Regions from separate parts of the Cupriavidus sp. C3SS-1 genome, predicted to be linked through region 1. Evidence: predicted binding sites of a transcription regulator. Region 1 holds the regulator's gene; each other region holds the start of a gene.
The links. Region 1 encodes FNR, which switches genes on or off when oxygen is low (the NO sensors DNR and NnrR bind a similar motif). Its sites were predicted from a motif close to TTGATNNNNATCAA; they were not measured.

Region 2: ubiU (ubiquinone anaerobic biosynthesis protein UbiU) is a predicted target of FNR. The motif match lies at 5,684-5,697, and genes of this name have one in related genera.
Region 3: ACIGJC_RS26840 (ribonucleoside triphosphate reductase) is a predicted target of FNR. The motif match lies at 3,937-3,950, and genes of this name have one in related genera.

Annotation. Positions count from the first base shown of each region.
Region 1 covers NZ_CP172699.1:1,921,887-1,929,154, forward strand. The annotation lists gene scpB (SMC-Scp complex subunit ScpB) at 1-722, opposite strand, end outside; gene ACIGJC_RS08905 (sulfite exporter TauE/SafE family protein) at 1,265-2,020, opposite strand; gene fnr (fumarate/nitrate reduction transcriptional regulator Fnr) at 2,100-2,825, shown strand; gene ACIGJC_RS08915 (hypothetical protein) at 2,872-3,117, opposite strand; gene ACIGJC_RS08920 (FixH family protein) at 3,114-3,329, opposite strand; gene ccoG (cytochrome c oxidase accessory protein CcoG) at 3,413-4,885, opposite strand; gene ccoP (cytochrome-c oxidase, cbb3-type subunit III) at 4,935-5,849, opposite strand; gene ACIGJC_RS08935 (cbb3-type cytochrome oxidase subunit 3) at 5,852-6,016, opposite strand; gene ccoO (cytochrome-c oxidase, cbb3-type subunit II) at 6,020-6,682, opposite strand; gene ccoN (cytochrome-c oxidase, cbb3-type subunit I) at 6,701-7,268, opposite strand, start outside.
Region 2 covers NZ_CP172700.1:212,361-219,628, forward strand. The annotation lists gene ACIGJC_RS16995 (type IV pili methyl-accepting chemotaxis transducer N-terminal domain-containing protein) at 1-1,601, opposite strand, end outside; gene ACIGJC_RS17000 (hemerythrin domain-containing protein) at 1,947-2,372, shown strand; gene ACIGJC_RS17005 (hypothetical protein) at 2,396-3,718, shown strand; gene ACIGJC_RS17010 (Crp/Fnr family transcriptional regulator) at 3,711-4,481, shown strand; gene ACIGJC_RS17015 (NAD(P)H-dependent flavin oxidoreductase) at 4,412-5,593, opposite strand; gene ubiU (ubiquinone anaerobic biosynthesis protein UbiU) at 5,849-6,877, shown strand; gene ACIGJC_RS17025 (U32 family peptidase) at 6,907-7,268, shown strand, end outside.
Region 3 covers NZ_CP172700.1:2,354,060-2,361,327, reverse strand. The annotation lists gene ACIGJC_RS26860 (DsbA family protein) at 1-277, opposite strand, end outside; gene ACIGJC_RS26855 (SDR family oxidoreductase) at 343-1,071, opposite strand; gene ACIGJC_RS26850 (class I adenylate-forming enzyme family protein) at 1,253-2,818, shown strand; gene ACIGJC_RS26845 (IclR family transcriptional regulator) at 2,977-3,864, shown strand; gene ACIGJC_RS26840 (ribonucleoside triphosphate reductase) at 4,010-5,731, shown strand; gene nrdD (anaerobic ribonucleoside-triphosphate reductase) at 5,761-5,940, shown strand; gene ACIGJC_RS26830 (anaerobic ribonucleoside-triphosphate reductase activating protein) at 5,945-6,619, shown strand; gene ACIGJC_RS26825 (Bug family tripartite tricarboxylate transporter substrate binding protein) at 6,684-7,268, opposite strand, start outside.

The sequences.
Region 1 (7,268 bases):
ATGGCGTCGGCGCTGGCCTGCGCGACGGCCCCAGCCTCGTCAGGAGGTTCGTCGCCAGCAGCCGGCTTGGCGGCATCGGACGACTCACCGGCCGGCGTAACCGGCTCCGGCTCAGGGAAGGCCTCTTCGTCGCCAGCCACCGGCAGCGCCGTTGCCATCTCTTCAAAATCGATCGCCTGCTGATCCAGTAGCGCCGCCTGCGATTGCGCCTGGGCGTCTTCGAGCGGAGGCAGTTCGTCCAGCGTACGCAAACCCAGATCGTCCAGGAATGCCTTGGTGGTCGCATAGAGTGCCGGTCGCCCCGGTACATCGCGGTGGCCGATGACCTCGATCCAGCTGCGGTCTTCCAGTTTCTTGACCACCTCCGTGCTAACCGTCACGCCACGGATTTCCTCTATGTCACCACGCGTTACCGGCTGACGATAAGCAATGATCGCCAACGTTTCCATGACGGCCCGCGAATACTTGGGGGGCTTCTCGGGATTGAGGCGATCGAGGTATTCCCGCATCTCAGGCCGGCTCTGGAAACGCCAGCCGCTGGCCAGTGCCACCAACTCGACCCCACGCTGGCGCCAGTCCTGGCGCAACTCATCAAGCAGGACCCGAACAGTGTCCGCGCCGACATCGTCTGCAAACAGACGGCGCAGGTCGCTCACGCGCAAGGGCTCCTGCGCACAGATCAGCGCAGTCTCGAGGACGATCTTCGCCTCTTGGGTATTCATGTTGGGTGTGCAGCCTGTCTTTGCACCTGCTCAGGGACGAATCCGGAGCCCTGGACATTGTGGATTTAACGGTGCGATTGCCACCGCCATCTCATCGCGCAGCAAACCCGAAAGCGTTTCGCTTCGAGACCGTGCACCTTCTTTTGCTTCGATTTGCCGGGTGTGTTCCGGCAGGAGATTGCCCGGTCACCGGCAAGTACCAGTGCACGAACCTCTTGCACGCGCCCACATGGGCGGACATGGCTTCCGGCGAACGTCCGCCTGGGCCGCAAGAAAAACGAATATCGGGATCAGGGCCAGCAATGACCGCACCACGGTCGCAGAGCCAGCCGGACTTTTGAACAGATATTATGAACCGGATGGACTGCGGAAGGGTTCGGCGCCGAAATGTCGGCTTGCCCGAAACTCCGGACGCCCTTTTTTTGGAAGGGCTGCCAGGCGCCGCTCGGAAACACGCCGCGCGATACCGCAATGCAGGCGATTGTATGGCATTCCCGCATCCGCCTGCAACCACCGCGCACTCCCGCGCCTTCACGGTGGCGTCAAAACACCAGGCAAAAACCATGCTCGGCCAGCGAATGTGGCAATAGCACCGCTCGACCGATTCCCAGGCCGCCGAAGACCATGACCGCCAATCCAGCTCCCATCCTGACGCAACGGCGGCGAGCCCAAGCGCGCAGCAGCCCCGAAAAGCTGGATAGCGCCAGCAAATTCGGTAACGTGCCAAGCCCGAAGGCGCCCATTACCAGTGCACCCGAGGGCGCATTACCGGCCAGTAACGCGAGGGCAAGCGCACCATAGACCATGCCACAGGGCACGAGCCCCCACGCCAAGCCCATGCCGTAGCGGCGCACCAGACCACCGCCTCTCGCCGCCGTGGCCGGAGTTTTGCGGCGAAGCCGGCCGAAGCTTCCGGCAACGGCGGTCCCCGCGCGCGCGCCGAACCGTTCCAGCCACACGATGGAAAACGCTTCGCCGCGTAGCAGGCGCCAGCCAGATACCAGCAGCAAGGCACTCCCGGCGCCAAATAGCCAGCGCTGAACCGGCAGGTAATCCTGGCGCCAGGCCGTCGCCCCCACCGCTCCAAGGATCGCACCGAGCAGCATGTAGGTGGAAATCCTGCCCACATGCATCACCAGCAACTCCAGGAGCCAGTCTTGGGGGCGCCGCACCACGGCAATCGGCACGTCCGCGGCGCGCTGCTCGACTGCGAGGGCAACGCCACCGCACATGGCAGCGCAATGAAAGCCCCCCAGCAAGGCAAGCATGAAAACACTGAGAAGCACACCAAAAGTCAATTGCAACTCCCTACCGCATCACATCGCGCGTTAAAATGCATGCATTGCGCCCTCGCCGCTCATTCCTTGCAGGTTCCAATTGCTAACATCCATCCCCGTCACCGAGATGTCGCCCCGTTGCTCCACTTGCGGCATGGGGCAACTGTGCCTGCCGGTGGGCATGAGCCAGCAGGATCTGCAAAAGATGGATACCCTGGTGCAAGAGCGCGTCCGTGTCCACAAGGGCGAAACCCTGTACCGCATGGGCGATCCGCTGACTGCGGTTTTTGCCATTCGCTTCGGCACCCTGAAGACGCATGTCACCACGGAAGACGGCCGCTCGCAAATCACCGGCTTCCATTTGCCTGGCGAAGTGGTCGGCCTCGACGGCCTGGGTGAAATGCAGCACGCCTCGGATGCCACCGCGCTTGAAGACACGGAAGTATGCGTCGTACGCATGGCCGATCTTCAGACGCTGTCCATGGATCTGCCATCGCTGCAGCAGCAGTTCCTGCGACTGATGGGGAAGGAAATATCGCATGATCAGCTCATGCTCGTCACGCTGGGGTCCATGCGTGCCGAAGAGCGACTTGCCGCGTTCCTGATCAACCTGTCAGAACGTCTGTCCGCACGCGGGTATTCGTCGACCGAGTTCGTCATGCGCATGAGCCGGGAAGAAATCGGCAGCTATCTCGGATTGAAGCTCGAAACGGTCAGCCGCCTGTTCTCACGATTCGCCGAGGCGGGCCTGATCCAGATCCGTCAACGCCACGTCAAGCTCGTCGACATGGAAGGCATCAAGCAAGTCTACAGCCGCTCCTGCTGAGGCCGTCTGACCGCCTTGCCTGGCAAGACGGTCCGCTTCAGCCCAATCACTCCAGCTCGTCCGTTTCGCTGAGCTTCGTCGGCATGGTATAGAGCGTCAATCCGCTGGACAACGCGCAGAATACCCAGGCCAGCAAGAACCCGATCGTATAAATGGCCTCGCGCGAGGCCTCGATCGGGTGGCCGAAGAAATTCAGATCTCCGGGATCCACCACCGAAAACACGGTTGCCGTGGCCACCCCGGCCATCAGGAACGCCGGCCACAGTACCCACATCAGCCAGCGCAGCCTCATGGCCGCCTCGCTTGCGGTGCCTTGGCACTGCCCGGGACCCCTTCTGCTTTCTCGACGACCAGGCCGTGCCGGGACACACCTTCGACTACCGGCCGGTCAGGATGGGTGGAAGCCAGCCAGATGGTTACGCCGCAAGCCACTATGGCCAGCAACGGGCCGCTCATCAGAAGCCACGGCCACGGCTCCTTCCACCACGGATTGCTTTCTTGCATCGTCTTGCCTCCTTCGTCGGCGCCTCACCGAGGCGCTCGCGGTTGGTACGGCGCAGCGCCGATGCGCTGCACCGCCCTTAGCATCACAAATTGCGCGGCACGATGAAACTGGTAGATTGCCTGATTTGCGCACTACCTTGCCCCGAACCTTCGCTTGTCACCGTCACGCTGATCTTGTGCGTACCCTGCGCGGCATCGTCGATCGGCACGCGAATCCGGATCGGCACCAGCTTGTTCGACGTCGGCGCCAGGGCCTTCGCGTCGGGATCGTACTCGACCGTCAGGTTCTTCAGATCGTCGCTTTCGGCCTGCACGCTGATGCGCATGGGTGCCTCGGTGGTGTTGATCAGCTGCAGTCGATAGACGTTCTCAATCCAGCGTCCATCCACCTCACGCCCCAACGCCCCGCGATCGCGGATGATGTCGACCTTCAACGGCGTGCGCAGCGCTAGCGACACCACGAAACCCGCTACCATCACCATCCAGATGACCGAGTAGATGATGGTCCGCGGCCGCACGAGCCGCTTGCGCGCCACCGCGGCTGACAGCGCCTTGCGCATGGCGTTCTCGGACGTGTACCGGATCAGCCCACGCGGGTAGTCCATCTTGTCCATGACCTGATTGCAGGCATCGATGCAGGCGCCGCAACCAATGCACTCGTACTGCAGCCCGTCACGGATATCAATGCCTGTCGGACACACCTGCACGCAAATGCTGCAGTTGACGCAGTCGCCAAGCCCTGCCTGATGATGATCCACCTTGCGCGACCGGCTCCCGCGCGGCTCGCCGCGCCCGACGTCGTAGGTGACCACGTAGGTGTCGCGGTCAACCATCACGCTCTGGAATCGCGCATACGGGCACATATACTTGCACACCTGCTCGCGCATGAAGCCCGCATTGCCCCATGTCGCGAAGGCGTAAAAGAGCATCCAGAACGCCTGCCACGGCCCCAGCGAGAAGCTCAGGACCTGACCGCCAAGCTCGCGTATCGGCGCGAAGTAGCCAATGAACGTGAAGCCCGTCCATAGCGCGACCAGTAGCCACAGCGAGTGCTTGGTCGCCTTCAGGCGAAATTTGCGCAAACTCCACGGATCGCCGTCCAGACGGATCCGCGCGAAGCGGTCACCTTCGACATGCCGTTCGATCCACATGAATATTTCGGTGTAGACCGTCTGTGGACACGCGTAGCCACAGAAGAGCCGCCCCGCAATGGCCGTGAACAGGAACAGCGCCAGCGCGGAGATCACCAGCAGGACGGCAAGATAGATGACATCCTGCGGCCAAAGCACCAGTCCGAAGATATAGAACTTGCGGGCGCCAAGGTCGAACAGCACGGCCTGTCTGCCATTCCATTGCAGCCAGGGCGTGCCGTAGTAGATGAGCTGGGTCAGGAGTACCATCCAGACCCGCCAGTTGGAGAACGCGCCCGTCACCGAGCGCGGGTAGATCTTGCGTCGAACCTCGTAGAGCGTTTCGTCGGAGGTTTCGACAGGCGACGACGCCGGCCCTTGCGGGCCGGCCGTGCGGGCCAGAGGTTCTGTCCCGGGGGCGTTCATGCGCGCGCTCCTTCAGACGCCATGGCGCACCCCGTGCCTGAGTCGGTGATCATTGCCCTGAGCCTCCGGTATTGGAAAGCCCCCAGACATAGGCCGTCAGCATGCGGATACGCTCGGGAGTCAGGATCTCTTCGTGCGCGGGCATGTGGTTGTTGTGACCCTTCAGGATGGCCTCGACAATACTGCCTTCCGAACTGCCATACAGCCACACGTTATCGGACAGGTTGGGCGCGCCGAGTGCCTGATTGCCCTTGCCGGTCGCACCATGGCACGCAGCACAGGTGGACTTGAACGTGCTCTCGCCGCGCGATGCCCGGATCGGGTCGAACGACAGGCCCGACAGCGATCGCACATACTGCGCCACATCCGCTGCGAGCTTGCCGTCGATGGTCGAGGCAAACGACGGCATCACGCCATTGCGGCCCTTCGTGATGGTCTGCTGGATCGTCTCGGGTTCACCGCCATAGAGCCAGTCGTGGTCCGTCAGGTTCGGAAAGCCGCGGCTGCCGCGTGCGTCCGAGCCATGGCATTGCGCGCAGTAGTTCAGGAACAGGCGCTGGCCAATCTCGCGGGCCTGCGGGTCTGCCGCCACCTGCTTGACGTCCATATTCAGGTACTTGGCGTAGACATCGTGCTGCAACTTCTCCTGTGCCTGCTGATGCGCGGCCAGTTCGCCTTGCGTCGAAGTCTTCAGCACGCCCGCATACGAGCCGAGTCCAGGATAGAGGACCAGGTAGACCAGGCCGAAGATGCAGGCCAGCAGGAACATCCACATCCACCAGCGTGGCAACGGGTTGTTCAGCTCGCGCAGATCGCCGTCCCAGACATGGCCGGTGTCATCACCGGCGTTGGCAACCTTTGTGACCTTGCGTTGAGAAAAAAGCAGCCACACGCACCAGACGATGCCGACGAGCGCGATGGCAGCGATGTAGTAGCTCCAGAAATCGGAAAAGAAATCGCTCATGACTAGGTATTCCGGCTCGATGTTGTGTGGGTCTCGTCAGGCAGTGCGAACGGCAGCATGGCGGACTCCTGGTTGGCGGCTTGCCGGCCATTCGACCAGGCCCACCAGCAAATTCCCAGGAATACGACCATCGACACGATCGTGGCAAAAGCGGTCAGCATCGCCATGACTTACTCCTTCGCAGGCGCGGCTGCGGCTGCGTCCACGCGCACATTGCGACGGTTGGTGCCCAATCCTTGCAGGTAGGCGACCAGCGCATCCTCTTCGCTCTTGTTCTTGAGCTCTTCAGGGGCCTTGGCGATTTCCGCCTCGGTGTACGGCACGCCCAGTCGCACCAGTGCGCGCATGCGGGCCTGGATATCATCGGTCGGCAGTTGAGCCTTCTCGAGCCACGGATAGGACGGCATCACCGATTCCGGCACGACATCGCGCGGATTGCGCAGGTGAATGCGTTGCCAGTCATCGGAGTAGCGGCCACCGACGCGCGCGAGGTCGGGCCCGGTGCGCTTGGAGCCCCACAGGAACGGATGGTCGTAGACCGATTCACCCGCCGTCGAGAAATGGCCATAGCGCTCGGTCTCGGCCTGCAGCGTACGGACCTGCTGCGAATGGCAGCCGACACAGCCTTCGCGGATGTAGATATCACGGCCCATCAGCCGAAGCGGCGAATACGGCTTGATCCCGACATCGGGCTTGGTGGTGGAATGCTGGAAGAACAGCGGCACGATCTGCACCAGGCCGGCAATGCTGACCACCAGGATCGTGCAGATGATCAGCCAGCCGATGTTCTTCTCCAGCGTTTCGTGGGAAAAGAAGCTTTGTTTTTCGGACATCGTTTCTATCCTGATGGATCAGTGGGCAGAGGCAGGAATGCTGGCCGGGATCGGCGCATCCACCGCACGCTTGCCGATGATGGTTTTCGCGACGTTATAGGCCATCAGCAGCATGCCGGACAGGAAGCAGATGCCGCCCAGCAGACGGATCAGGTAGAACGGGTACTTGGCCTTGACCGCTTCAACGAACGCGTAGGTCAGCGTGCCGTCGGGCTGCGTGGCGCGCCACATCAGACCTTCCATCACACCGGCGATCCACATCGAGGCGATATAGAGCACCACGCCGATGGTGGCGATCCAGAAGTGCCACTCGATCAGACGAACGCTGTACATCTGCTTCTCGCCGAACAGGCGAGGAATGAGGTAATAAAGCGAGCCGATGGAAATCATCGCCACCCAGCCCAGCGCGCCCGAATGCACGTGGCCAATCGTCCAGTCCGTGTAGTGCGAAAGCGCGTTGACGGTCTTGATCGACATCATCGAGCCTTCGAACGTGGCCATGCCATAGAACGACAGCGCCACTACCAGGAACTTCAGGATCGGGTCGGTGCGCAGCTTGTGCCAGGCGCCCGACAGCGTCATGATG
Region 2 (7,268 bases), on a different replicon from region 1:
TCGACGGCGGGCCGCAGCTCGCCGGGCTTCAGGCGCGAGCGGAAGTTGTTCAGCAGTTCGCGCACGTCCTGGTAGCTCTCTTCGACGCCGTGGCGCAGCATCGGCACCAGTTCCCGGGTTTCCGCCAGGTCGTCGCGGTCCACCGCGTCGCTGAGAAGCTGCACCTGCAGGTTCAGGAAATTCAGGCCCTGCGCAATGCTGTCGTGCAGGCCCTGCGCGACCAGGTTGCGCTCTTCGACCACCGCCAGCTGGCGCGCGCTGGCCGACAGGCGCAGGTGTTCCAGGGCGATGCCGAGGTGCTGCGCCAGCGTTTCGAGCAACTGGCGGTCCGACGCGGGCAGCTCGCGCGGCGCGCGGAAGTGCAGCGCGAACGTGCCGATGGCGCCGCGCTGGCTTTCGATGCGGAAGGCCGCCATGGCCGAGAAACCTTCGCGCGTGCAGGGCGAAGGCTGCGCCAGCAGCGGCCTGCGCGCCGTCTTGCGCAAGTCGGCAATGGCGACCACGCCTTCGTGCGTGGCGTCGCCGCAGTGGCAGGCGTCCACGGCCATGCAGTGGTCCGCTTGCGCCAGCGCCGCGGGCAGCCCCGACGACGCGAGCAGATGCAGTTTGCCGTGCTGGGCATCCATGACGCGCACGGAGCCGCCATCGGCATCGAACAGCCGCATCACGCGCTGCAGGAAGCCGCGCGACATGGCTTCGGCATCGCGCGCCCGGTTGAAGAAGGCCGCCATGTCGTAGAGCGTTTCGAGGTCGCGGTTCTGGCGCTCCAGTTCGGCGGTCTTGCTGGCCACGCGTGAAGCCAGGTCCTGGTACAGGTCCTGCAGCTCGTCCGCCATGCGGTTGAAGCCCGCGTTCAGGGTGCCGAACTCATCGCGCGTCTCCACCGGCAGGCGCAGCGTGAATTCGCGCGCGGCCATGCGGCGCAGGCCGTCCTGCAGGCGCAGCACCGGCAGGATGATCCACAGGTAGAGCAGGTAGATGACCGCCACCGTGCCCACGCACGCAATGGCTGCCAGCCCGGCTTGCGACAGCCGCAGCAGGTCGGTCTTGCGCGCGCTGTCGTGCTCGATCAATACGACCAGCCGGTCGGCCTCGGCGACGAAATCCGGCAGCGCGCGCACGTAGGCGGGACCGTTGCCCGCCTGCGCCAGCGGCCGCAGGCGCTGTTGCCAATCATGCAGGACGCGGTCGAGCTGTGCATGGATGGCGGGTTCGTCGGGCAGGAACAGGGGCCGTACCGGATTGCCCTTGCGCAACTGGGCCAGCGTGTCGTCCAGTGCCTGGATCTGGTCATTGCGCGCGCTGGGGTGGCCGGTGGCGGCGAGCCCCAGTTCGATCGCCACGCGGTTGGCGCGCATGCGCAGGCTGCCCGCGTCATTGATGGCCGCGCCCGCGCCCTCGAGCTTCCACGACAGCCACAGCGTACCGGCGATCATGGTGAGCACCACCAGCAGCGACGCCAGCGACAGCAGGATGATGCGCGTGGACAGGCGGTGACGGGGCGGCGTCAGGCCAGCGGCATCGGGAAGCGGGCTGCCGTCCGCGAACGGCGCAGTGTCGGTGTCCGCATGGGGGACGGCTTGGGTGTCAGGATCAGGCATGGGGGAACAAGGTCTGGGGACTGGGGGCGGTCAACCTTACGGGCGATTGTCCGCGCCGACGCGTTGGCTCAGCATGCGCCAGATCAAGAAAACGTCATTCCGTGATACAGTTTTGTGCGGTGTGCTGCGCTTGTTGCGCAGACGCCGGGCCTCGCTTCGGTCTGCGGTTCTGCGTTTTTAAATATCACGGCGTGATATAAAAACGACGGCTTTTTCTGCCGGAGCCACATAGACCATGCGGGTGTCCGGGTCTTGTCCGCGAATCTCGCGCCGACTTATTCGCGATCAAGTCCGGGCCGCGAGACGGGTCCTAGCATCCATCCGGAATGAACCCGGAGAACCACCATGTCCAGCGGCATTGAAACCCTGGTGCGCCAGCACCGCGATTGCGACCAAGCGCTTGAGGACCTTGAAGCCTGCCTGCGTAATTCCGACTGGGAAGCGGCCGCTGGTTCGTTCGCGCGCCTCGACGCGGCGCTGCAGGGCAATTTCTCGGCCGAGGAGGACCGGCTGTTTCCCGCGTTCGAGCAGGTGGCTGGCTCCGCCTGCGGCCCCACGGCCATGATGCGGCACGAACACGACGAAGTCCGCGGCTTGCTCGACAACGCACGCGAATGGCTGGAGCTGCGCGACGCCAACGCACTGGCCGCCGAAGTCGACACGCTGGTCGTGCTGCTGCAGCAACACAACCTCAAGGAAGAAAACGTGCTGTTCCCGATGTGTCGCGCGCGCGTGCCCGGCCTTGACGCCTTGCTGGCGAACGCCGGCTGATCGCAAGCGAAAGGATATCCGCCTTGAAAGTCGCCAGCCTCGACTATGAACGCGCGCCGCGTCCCGGCGTGGTGTTCGGCTGCCTGATGCCGGCGCCCTGGCTCGGCGCCGCCGCGGGCCTGCTGCTCGCGCTCGGCCCGGCGGCCGGTCTGCCGGACAGGTTCGCACCGCTGGCGCTTGCCGCCGTGCACGTGCTGGCGCTTGGCATGCTGCTGCCCGTCATGCTTGGCGCCCTGTTCCAGATGATGCCCGTGGTGGCGGGCGTGGCGGTGCCGGGCTCGGGTGCGCTCGCGCCGCTGGTGGCACTGGCCGCCGGCACCACAGCCGGCGCACTGGCCGCGGGCTTTCTCGGGGGCGGCAGCGCACCTTTTCGCCTTGCCGCCGTGGCGGGCGGCCTCTTGTTGCCGCTTGCGGGGAGCTTGCTGCTGCTGGCCGGGCGACGCGTCGCCGCGGTGGATGCCACCACGCGCACGCTCGCCGGCATCGGCGCACCGCTGGTGTTGACCGGCCTGCTCGGCGCGGCCCTGGCAGGCATGTTCGGCGGGTTGTGGACAGTGCCGCCGTCGCAATGGCTGGCACTGCACATGGCCTGGGGCCTGGGCGGCTGGCTTGCTGCGCTGGTGACGGGCATCGCCACCACGGTGCTGCCGATGTTCTGGCAGGCGCCACGCCTGCCGCGCTGGCTGGAGCGCTGCCTGCCGTTCGGGCACTGGTTGCCGCTGCTGGGATTCAGCGCTGTAGTGATATCCCGGCCCGATGGTGCGCTTGCGCGCTGGGCCCTGTTGCCCTGGCTGCTGTTCGCGGCGCTGGTGGCCGGCTTCGCGCTGGCGGCCACGCTGGGGGCGCGGCGCCGCCACGATCCCGTCTGGCTGCTTTGGCCGGTCGCGGCCACCAGCCTGCTGGCCGCCGCGCTGTTGGCGGCGGTGCTGCCCGTGGTGCCCGAGCCCTGGCAGGCGACGCTGTCGTGGTGGGTCGGCACGCTGGCGCTGGTCGGCGGTGGCGTGTTGCCGGTGACCGCCATGCTCGGCAAGATCGTTCCATTCCTGGTTTGGCTGCACCTGCGCCGGCTGTTGCCGCCGCGTGCGCGCGTGCCGGCCATGCAGGCCATCATCACGCCCGCCACGCAACGGCGCCAGGCGTGGTCGTTGCTGGCGGCTTTCGCGCTGCTGCTGGCGCTGCCGCTCGCGCCCGCGTGGCTGGCGCGCGCCGGCGGCCTGGCGTTCGCGCTGGCCAATGCCTGGCTCGGGTTGCAGTTGCTTAAGGCAATGCGATGCATGCGCGCCATGCGCGCGCGGGGCGGCTTGCCGCCGCGCAAGCCACTTGCGCAAGGAGTTCACCATGGCTGAGATCGTGATGCTCGACCGGTTGCCGCTGTTCCGTGGCGTCGATGGCCGCGTGCTCGACGCAATCGTTGCCGCGGCCACGCAGCGGCGCCTGCAGAAAGGCGAATTCCTGTTCCGCCGCGGTGAGCCCTGCCGCGGGCTGTTTGTCGTGATGGACGGGCTGGTGAAGCTCTCGCTGCCCGCCGCCGCTGGCAGCGCAAAAGGCGCGGAACGTGCGATCGAGGCCTTTGGCCCTGGTGCCGTGTTTGGGGAAGACGTGGTGTTCGTGGATGCCCCGCAGCCAGCCGACTGTCAGTCGATGGCGCGTACCACGGTGCTTTGCATCGACAGTGCCGCACTACGGCAGGCGATGGCCCGGGATCCGCTGCTGTCCGCGCGCCTGCTGCGCAACCTGTCGGGCCGGCTGCATGCGCTGATGCGCGATATCGAGGCCACCAGCCTGCACAACGCCTTGCAGCGCGTGGCCGGATTCCTGCGGGATGAAGCGCGCGCGGGGCGCCGCACGTGGCTGGCGTGTACGCAGCGCGTGATGGCCTCGAAGCTGGCCATCACGCCCGAAACCCTGTCACGCGTGGTCAGCCGCTTCTGTGCAGAAAACCTGGTGCGGCTCGAGCGCGGCAAGATCTTCCTGCTCGATGCCGAAGGGCTGGGACGCCTGGCGGACGACGGGTCACGCGCGGACGTCCCGGACGTCGCTCATGCCGCGACGGTGGCTTGCGTCGCCGGTTCGGCGATGGCAGTGGGCTTCTCGCCGGTCAGCAGATAGTGGAGCAGGTCCGCCACCGGGCGGATCGCTTCGCCGAACGGCAGCGTGCCCTTGCCGCGGAAGAACAGCCCGCGCTCCACGTCGCCGCGCACGGCCTGTGCCAGCTTCAGGTCGATGCAGAACTGGCCGATGCGCGATACGCCATCGCGCAGGCCACAGGCCTGCAGGCAGTCAAAGCCTTCCAGGCAGTCGCGGGCCTTGGCGCGGCGCTGCAGGCGGCTTTCGCCCGACAGGTAGCGCGACAGCCACGGCGTGAGCACCGCGCGCGCCGGCAGGCCCGCCACGCTGGTGAACTCGCGCAGGTCTTCGGGGCCGGCGGTGGCCAGGACCTGCTTGAAGGCCGGGTGGGCGTCGCCTTCCTCGGTCACGGCAAAGGCGGTGCCCAACTGCACCGCGGCGGCGCCTTCGCCGAGCCAGTGGCGCACCTTCGCATGGCTGTTGATGCCGCCCGCCAGGATCAGCGGGACACTGTCCCACGCGAGCCCGAGCGTATGGAACAACTCGCGGCATTCCGCCAGCACACGCGCGAACGAAAACCGGTCTTCGCCGAGATCCTGGATGGTCGACGCGCCAAGATGGCCGCCGGCATGGGCCGGGTGTTCGACCACGATGGCATCGGGCAGCCGTCCCTTCTTCATCCACTTGCGCAGCACCAGGCCGATGCCGCGCGCTTCCGACAGGATCGGGATCAACGCCATCTTCGGGTAGTTGGCGGTCATCTCCGGCAGGTCCAGCGGCAGGCCCGCGCCCATGACGATGGCATCGGCGCCGCTTTCGCAGGCCTGGCGCACCAGTTGCGCGTGCGAGCCCACCGCTTTCATCACGTTGACGGCAACCAGGCCGCGCCCGCCCGACAGTTCGCGTGCGGCCTGGATCTCGCGGTCCAGCGCGACGAGGTTCGCAGCCTCGATGCGCGCCTTGTCGCGCGTGCCGCGGGTTTGCGCGAGCAGGTCGGGGTGGTGGTGGCGCAAGTCGATGCTGGCAATGGTGCCCACGCCGTTGTGCGCGGCCACGGTACCCGCCAGGCGGTGCGCGGAAATGCCGATGCCCATGCCGCCCTGGACGATCGGCAGCAGCCGGCGCCCAGCCAGCTTCAGCCAGTGTTCTGTCATGTTGGTCTCGCTTGTTTGGAACTGCGTGCGGACCGCGATATGGGACCGCGCACGAACGGCCAAGGGTGGCACAGCGACCGGCGCGCGCGTTTGCCCAAGGTCAATCGACGGCCGCCCCTGCACCAATGGCGTAGGCCGACCGGTCTATGCCGCAAGGCGTTGCGGTGCGGTTTGCGCGTGGTCAAGTCCACACGCGAAGTGCGTCGCTAGCATCTGCGCTGGCCGAATTCCCGCGCCGCAAGCGGCGCTTCCGACATGACAACCTCATCTTCCGTGCGGGCGCGCGTTCCGCAGCTGGTCGCGCCGGCGGGCTCGCTGACCGCGTTGCGCGCGGCGCTGGAGCACGGCGCCGATGCCGTCTACCTGGGCCTGCGCGACGCCACCAACGCCCGCAATTTCGGCGGGCTCAATTTCACCGAGGCGGATATCCGCACCGGCGTGGCCGAGGCGCATGCGCGTCGCCGCGAGGTCCTGTTCGCCATCAACACGTTCCCGCAGATGGGCGAAGTGGCCAGGTGGCACCGCGCCGTCGACGCGGCCGCGGACCTGGGCGCCGACGCGGTCATCATGGCCGACGCGGGGCTGATGGCTTATGCGAGCCAGCGCCATCCGCAACTGCGGCTGCACCTGTCGGTGCAGGGCTCCGCCACCCACGCCGACGCCATCGAACTGATGCGCGAGCGCTTCAACATCAAGCGCGTGGTGCTGCCGCGCGTGCTGTCGCTCGCGCAGATCGGCAAGCTGGCGCGGCAGACCAGCGTCGAGCTGGAGGTGTTCGGCTTCGGCAGCCTGTGCGTGATGGCCGAGGGCCGCTGCCTGCTGTCCTCGTATGCCACCGGGGATTCTCCCAACAACAAGGGCGTTTGCTCGCCCGCGCACGCGGTGCGCTGGACCGAACAGGACGGCACCATGCACGCGCGCCTGTCCGGCATCCTGATCGACAGCTACGCGCCCGGCGAGCCGGCCGGATATCCCACGCTGTGCAAAGGGCGATTCGAGGTCGAGGGCGAGCGCGGCTACGTGCTGGAAGAGCCCACCAGCCTCAACGCGCTGTCACTGCTGCCGGCGCTGCTCGACATCGGCATCGCCGCGATCAAGATCGAAGGCCGCCAGCGCAGCCCGCGCTACGTGGCCGATGTCGTCGGCGTGCTGCGCGCCGCCATCGACGCCGCCTGTGCCGAGCCGAAGCGCTTCGCGCCGCGCCAGGAATGGCAGGGCACGCTGGGCCGCCATGCCGAAGGCGACCAGGTGACGCAGGGCGCCTACGACCGGCCGTGGCGATGAGCGCGGCAAATCCAACCACGGAGTCATTGATGCGGGATTCATCCACACCCGGCGCGGCCCGGTTCGGCATTGCGCTGGGACCGCTGCTGTACTACTGGCCGCGCGCGACGGTGATGCAGTTCTATGCCGACGTCGCCGATTCGGCCGTCGATCGGGTCTACCTGGGCGAGACCGTCTGCACGCGCCGCCACGAGCTGCGCCATGCGCACTGGCTGGAAATCGCGCAGATGCTGCGCGAAGCCGGCAAGGAGGTGGTGCTGTCCACGCCGGTGCTGATCGAGTCCGACACCGATATCACCTGCATGCGCCGCGTCTGCGAACAGGACGACTACCTGGTCGAGGCCAACGACGTCGGCGCGGTGCGCTGCATGGGCGGGCGCCCGTTTATCGG
Region 3 (7,268 bases), on a different replicon from region 1:
TGACGGGAAAGTGGGGGTTGAACCGGTACGCAGTAAGTCCGTGCTTCTCGACAAAGCGCCTGATTTCCAGTTGACCGTATTCCGGCTTGTTCTTGATGCCCGCAAAGGCTTCGCCTGGCGAGCGGTTGCCCGTCAGCCGGAACAGGCCTCCCAGAAGGACCGGTACATACTCGAACTTCACGCCGGTGCGCTGCTCGATGGACGGGATGACTTTGTGCGAGAGGTACGAATTGGGGCTGCCAAAATCGAAGTGGAACTGCACGACGGGCGTACTCATTTGCTGTCTCTCCAGTGTGGTTCAATGCCTTCAGGTGCTGTTCTTCTTGTCGTGGACTAGCGGCATTACCAGGCCTCGATCCAGGGACGCAGGTCGAGTTCGTGGGTCCACGCATCGCGCGGTTGCTGGTGCAGCATCCAGTAGGCGTCGGCGATGTGCTCGGGATTGAGAATGCCGTCGCGCTCCTTCAGCGCGTAGCGCTCGGGGAACGTCTCGCGAATGAACTCCGTATCGATGGCGCCATCGATGATGGGATGCGCCACGTGAATGCCCTGCGGGCCAAGTTCCTTCGCCATGGATTGCGCCAGCGCACGCAGTCCGTGCTTCGCCCCCGCAAAGGCGGAGAAGCCTGCCCGGCCGCGCAGGCTGGCCGTCGCGCCGGTGAAGAAGATGGAGCCGCGGCCGCGGGGGGCCATCACCCTTGCCGTCTCGCGCCCCATCAGGAAGCCGGCAAAGCACGCCATTTCCCACACCTTGTAGTAGACGCGCGCGGTCGTTTCCAGAACGTCGAAGCGGACATTGGCGCCGATATTGAAGACCGCAATCTCGATCGGCGCGATGTTCGTCTCGATGTTCCGGACCAGCGCCGTCATTTCCTCTTCCTTGCGCGCGTCCGAGCCGAAAGCATGTGCGACGCCGCCTTCCGCTTCGATCTGGGCCACCAGGGGCGCGAGCTTGTCGGCATTACGCCTTGTGACGCATGCGATATATCCCTCGCGCGCAAAGCGGCGGGCAATGGCGCCACCCGTGGCATCGCCTGCGCCGACAACGAGGATGGCTTTCTTGTCACTCATGGTGTCTCCTTGTAGAAAGAGTTGCGGAACAAGAAACTGCATTGCAGTCCAGTATGGGTATCGCATCCGCAATAGTCAACGGAGAAACGTTGCATGATTGCTGAAATTGTCATCTTGCGGACTGCATATCGGGCCTATAGACTGCATAGCGGTTCGACAAGCCAATATGGGAGACATGACTATGAGCGAGCACCATGGCGCCCCGGGCGCCGCATTTCGACGCATTCACGAGGTGATCGATCCCTGGGTCGAGCGTCAGCCCCAAGCACTGGCGCTAGTGGACAAGCGTGTGCGCCTGACCTATGCGGAACTTGCCGCGACGGTACATGCGGCAGCCACGCGCTTGCGCGAACTGGGGGTGCAGCCAGGCGACCGCGTCATGATGGTGGCAGAGAATTGCGCGGCCCTGGCGGTGCTGGTGCTGGCGGCCAGCCGCTGCGACGCGTGGGCCGTGGTGGTCAATGCACGGCTGTCGCCGCGTGAAATCGACCACTTCATTGACCATTCGGGCGCCCGGCGCGTGTTCTACGCCGTCGACGTCTCGCAGGAGTGCGCCATTCATGCCGACCGTGCCGGCGCAGTCAGGCAGGCCTGGCCGCTGTTAGGCGAGCTTGCCGTCGGGCCATGCAACGATGGCGCGCGCAGCGAATCCGTCAGTGCCGACCCGGCGCAGCAGGTCGCGGCGATGATCTACACCTCGGGAACTTCCGGCCATCCGAAGGGCGTGATGCTGACGCACGCGAACCTGCTCCATATGGCAACGCTGTCGCGGCAGATGCGGCATCTGGGTCCTGCCGACGGCGTGTACGGCGTATTGCCGATGGCACACGTGGTCGGGCTGTCGTCGCAGCTGGTGGGATCGCTCTCGTGCGGATGCGTGCTGCATCTGGAGGAGCGCTTTTCGCCGGAGGCCCTGGTGGGTGCCTTGCGCGAAGGACACCTCACTGTCCTGATCGGCGTTCCGGCGATGTATGCACGATTGCTCGAATGGCTCGGCCGGACCGGTACCGCGCTGGGCGACCATCGTTTGCGCATCATCGGCACGGCTGGCTCGCCGCTGACTCTCGAACTGAAAGCGGCGGTGGAACGGGCGTTCGGGATGCCGCTGCAGAACGGCTATGGCCTGACGGAGATGTCTCCCACGATTGCCCAGACCCGGCTTGAAGCGCCGCGCCGGGATTGCTCTGTCGGGCCGGCTGTCCCCGGTGTCGAGGTCCGGATCGTCGACACCGGGGGCAACGATGTCGAGCCCGGTTGCGCGGGCGAGCTGTGGGTGCGTGGTCCCAATATGATGAAGGGCTACTACCGCGATGCCGCGCAGACGCGTGCGGCCATCAACGATGAAGGCTGGCTCAATACCGGCGACATGGCCAGGCAGGATGACGATGGCGCGCTGTTCATCGTCGGCAGAACGAAGGAGCTGATCATCCGTTCCGGATTCAATGTCTATCCGGTCGAAGTCGAGCAGGTCCTGAACAGCCATCCCGCCATCGTGCAGTCGGCCGTGGTCGGGCGCCAGGTCGAAGGGAACGAGGAGGTGGTCGCGTTCGTCGAGCTTGCCGATGGCGTGTCCGTGGCGCGCGACGAACTGGACGCCTACCTGCGCGAACGCCTGTCACCTTACAAGCTGCCGACGGAGATACGGGCGATGGTCCGGCTTCCGGCCGCACCCACCGGAAAGCTGCTCAAGGGTGAATTGAAGACGCTGGCCGCAAGCACGGCGGATGCACGCCAGACCCTTCTATAGCCGCCCTGTATTTCGACGCGAGGGCCGGGCATGACGAGGCCGGCATCTGTGCTAACTTCTTTCAGTTCGGAAGGCATCGCGGGGAGACGGCACAAGGCGCAGCCGCGCCTCGATGCCAGTCCGCAAGCGTGCGCGGAAATCGCGCAAGGAAAATCAGTATGGCAACAGAATCGAAGCAAGGGGAGTTGAGCCGCGCGTTGGGCACGGACGTCAACGACGCCGAGGAAGAGGCCCGGGGCGACGAGAGTCAGGACCGGCATTTCGTCACGGCGCTGGCGCGGGGCCTCGAGGTGCTCAGCTGCTTTCGCAGCGGCGACAGCTTCCTTGCCAACCATGAGATTGCCATGCGCTGCGGGCTGCCGAAATCGACTGTCACCCGGCTCACCTATACCCTGACGAAGCTGGGCTATCTGCATCTCGTTCCGGACAGCGGAAAGTACCGGCTCGGCACGGCCACGGCAGCGCTGGGCAGTTCCATGCTGCTCAATCTCGACGTGCGGCAGGTGGCAAGGCCATACCTGAAGTCGTTGGCAGCCGAAACCGGGGCGGTCGTGGCGCTGACGACGCGAGACCGGCTCTCGATGCTGTATCTCGAATGCTGCCGCAGTACGTCGATCGTCACCCTCAGCCTTGATGTCGGTTCTCGCATTCCACTGGGAACCAGCGCGTCGGGGATGGCTTTGCTGGCAGCGCTGCCCGCCAGCGAGAGAGCCGACCTCATGGAGCGCATCCGTGACCTGGACGAGGGCAACTGGCCGCACACCGAGCGCGGCATCCTGAAGGCGATCGAGGAATTTCGCGCTACCGGATGCGTGACCTCGGCAGGCAACTGGATCAAGGAGGTCCATGGTATCGCCACGCCGCTATGGCCGGGCAGGGGGCTGCCCTTGATGACAATCAGTGTGGCCGGGGCCGCGGGCTATTTTCCCGTGGCACGCCTGCACGAGGAGATTCGCCCGAAGCTTCTGGATTCCGTAAGGGAAATCGAGCGGAATCTCGGTCAGCGCCCGGAAGCGCCGGCGCCGGAAAGACTGCCGATGCCCTAGCGCTCCGCGGCCCGATCCAGTCCGCGCCTGAAAGATCAGCGGTTGCTTTCCGATCGCAGGAAACCCCTCCGTTTGATCTTTGGCAAACCTATATATAGTGGCTGGTAAATAATGCTGCCCCATATCTAGTGTTTTTGGGGGCACGATGGGACCGAATTTTCACAGGACGCTCGTGGACGTGGAATCGTCCGTCAACGAGTACCTGAACCGCGAGGACTGGCGCGTCAACGCCAATGCGAACCAGGGCTACTCGCTGGGCGGGCTGATTCTCAACGTTGCGGGCAAGGTCACCGCGAACTACTGGCTCTCGCATGTCTATGCGCCGGAAGCCGGGACGGCCCATCGCGAGGGCGACCTTCACATCCACGATCTCGACATGTTGTCCGGCTACTGCGCCGGCTGGTCGCTGCGCACGCTGCTGCATGAAGGGTTGAACGGCGTGCCCGGCAAAGTGGAAGCCGCACCGCCGCTGCACATGTCGAGCGCGGTCGGCCAGATCGTGAACTTCCTTGGCACCATGCAGAACGAGTGGGCCGGGGCGCAGGCGTTCTCGTCGTTCGATACCTATATGGCCCCCTTCGTGCGCAAGGACAGCATGTCCTACGCCGAGGTCCGGCAACACATGCAGGAACTGATCTACAACCTCAACGTGCCGTCGCGCTGGGGCACGCAGACTCCGTTCACCAACCTCACATTCGACTGGACCTGCCCCGAAGACCTGCGGGAACAGGTGCCTGTGATCGGCGGCGAGGCGATGCCATTCCGCTATGGCGACCTGCAGGCCGAGATGGACGTGATCAATCGCGCTTATATCGAAGTCATGACCGAAGGCGATGCCCTTGGCCGCGTCTTCACCTTTCCGATTCCCACCTACAACATCACGCCGGACTTCCCCTGGGAGAGCGAGAATGCCGCGCGGCTGTTCGACATGACGGCCAAGTACGGATTGCCGTATTTCCAGAACTTCGTGAACTCCGAGCTCAAGCCGAACATGGTGCGGTCCATGTGCTGCCGGCTCCAGCTCGATCTGCGCGAACTGCTCAAGCGCGGCAACGGCCTGTTCGGCAGCGCGGAGCAGACTGGCTCGCTGGGCGTGGTCACGATCAACTGCGCCCGGCTGGGCTATCTGAATGCAGGCGACGAAGCCGGCCTGTTGCAGCGGCTCGATAACCTGCTCGATCTCGGCCGCGATTCGCTCGAAGCCAAGCGAGAACTGATCCAGAAGCTGATGGACCAGGGCTTGTTCCCTTACACCCGGCGTTACCTCGGCACGCTGCGCAATCACTTCTCGACGCTTGGGGTGAACGGCCTCAACGAGATGATCCGCAACTTCACCGACGATACCCACGACATCACCACGGAATGGGGATGCGGCTTCGCGCTGCGCGTGCTCGACCATGTGCGCGCGCGCATTGTCGAATACCAGGAAGCGACCGGCCACATGTATAACCTTGAGGCCACGCCGGCCGAGGGCACCACCTATCGCTTCGCGCGGGAGGACCGCAAACGCTGGCCCGGCATTCTGCAGGCCGGTACGGCGGAGCAGCCGTACTACACCAATTCCTCGCAGCTGCCCGCGGGCTTCACCGATGATCCCTTCGAAGCCCTGGCGCAGCAGGAAGCGCTGCAAGCCAAATACACCGGCGGAACGGTGCTGCATCTCTACATGGGCGAGCGCCTGTCCAGCGGCGAGGCGTGCAAGCGCCTCGTACGCCGGGCGCTGGAAAATTTCCGCCTGCCGTACATCACGGTCACGCCCACGTTTTCGATCTGCCCGACGCATGGCTACCTGGCCGGCGAGCACATCTATTGCCCGAAGTGCGACGAGGATGTTCTCGCCCGCAAACGCCTGCAGCAAGCCGCATGAATTTCCCAACCCCAGCAAGAAGAACCACCATGATCAGCCAATCGCAACGCCTGGAAGCCACCGTCGAACTCGAGCAACACGAACGCCAGCGCTGTGAAGTCTGGACGCGCGTGATGGGTTACCACCGTCCCGTCGCCAGCTTCAACACCGGCAAGAAGGGCGAGCACGCCGAGCGCCGCTTCTTTGCCGAGCAGCGCTGCGCGGCCTGATGCCATGGGCAGCCTGCGCATTGGCGGCCTGACGCCACTGACCAGCATCGACTTTCCCGGCCGGCTTGCCGCGGTGGTGTTCTGTCAGGGTTGCCCGTGGCGCTGCGGCTACTGTCATAACGCCCACCTGATTCCTCCGCGCGGGCCCGACCTGCTGCCATGGAATCAGGTGATGGATTTCCTGGCGAACCGGCGTGGCCTGCTGGACGGCGTGGTGTTCTCCGGCGGCGAGCCCACGCTGCAGGCATCGCTGCCCGATGCCGTGCGCGAAGTCCGCGCCATGGGGTTCCAGGCGGCCCTGCACACTGCAGGCATGTACCCGGAGCGGCTCGCGTCAGTGCTGCCGTTGATGGACTGGATCGGCCTCGATATCAAGGGGCCGGCACATCGCTACGACGCGATCACCGGCACGCCCGGCAGCGGCTCCCGCGTGATGGCGTCGCTGGATCTTGTCGTCGCGAGCGGCGTGGACTACGAATGCCGCACCACGTGGGATTCGGAGCTGTTCAGCGAAGACGAACTGGACGGTCTCGTCGGTACGCTGGCGGAGCGTGGCGTCCGTCATTGGGCTTTGCAGCCGCGTGGCACGGAGGGCAGACCCTGCGTCGCCGCGGCCGATATCGCCCGCCGATTGAAAGCCGCGTATCCGCAAATCTCCATGCGGCTGCCTGCTGCGTGAGCGACACGACGGCCGTCCTTGCGTTGAACGGCCAAGCGTGTCGCCACCCCGGAATCAAACGCCATTACTCCGGCTGGATTCCCGCTTCCTTCACTACCTTGCCCCACTTCGCAAGGTCCGATTTGATCAACGCCGCATACTCCTGCGGCGTGCCGCCTTGCACGTCGATGCCCGCCGTTTCCAGCTTGGCCCGCACCTCCGGCAGCTTCAGCGCCGCGTTGATCTCTGTGTTCAGCCTGGCCACGATCTCCCTGGGCGTGCCCGCCGGCGCCAGGAAGCCACCGTTGGTGTTGGCGTCATAGCCCTTGAGCCCTTGTTCCTCGGCGGTGGGGACATTGGGCAACGCCTTGGACCGCTTGCGCGTGGAAACGGCCAGTGCGCGCACATTGCCCGATTTCACCTGCTCCTGAATCGCGCTGATGGTGTCGATGTAAAGCACCGTGCGGCCGGCGATAAGGTCGGGATGCGCCGCGGACGAGCCCTTGTAAGGCACCAGCAGCACCGGCGCACCACTAACCATGCGGAACATCTCGGCGGCCATTTCCTGCGCGCTGCCACGACCCGACGTGGCCACCTTCGCTTCGGCCGGATTGGCCTTCATCCAGCCCACCAGCTCGGGCACCGTCTTCGCCGGCAGCTTGGGGTAAGC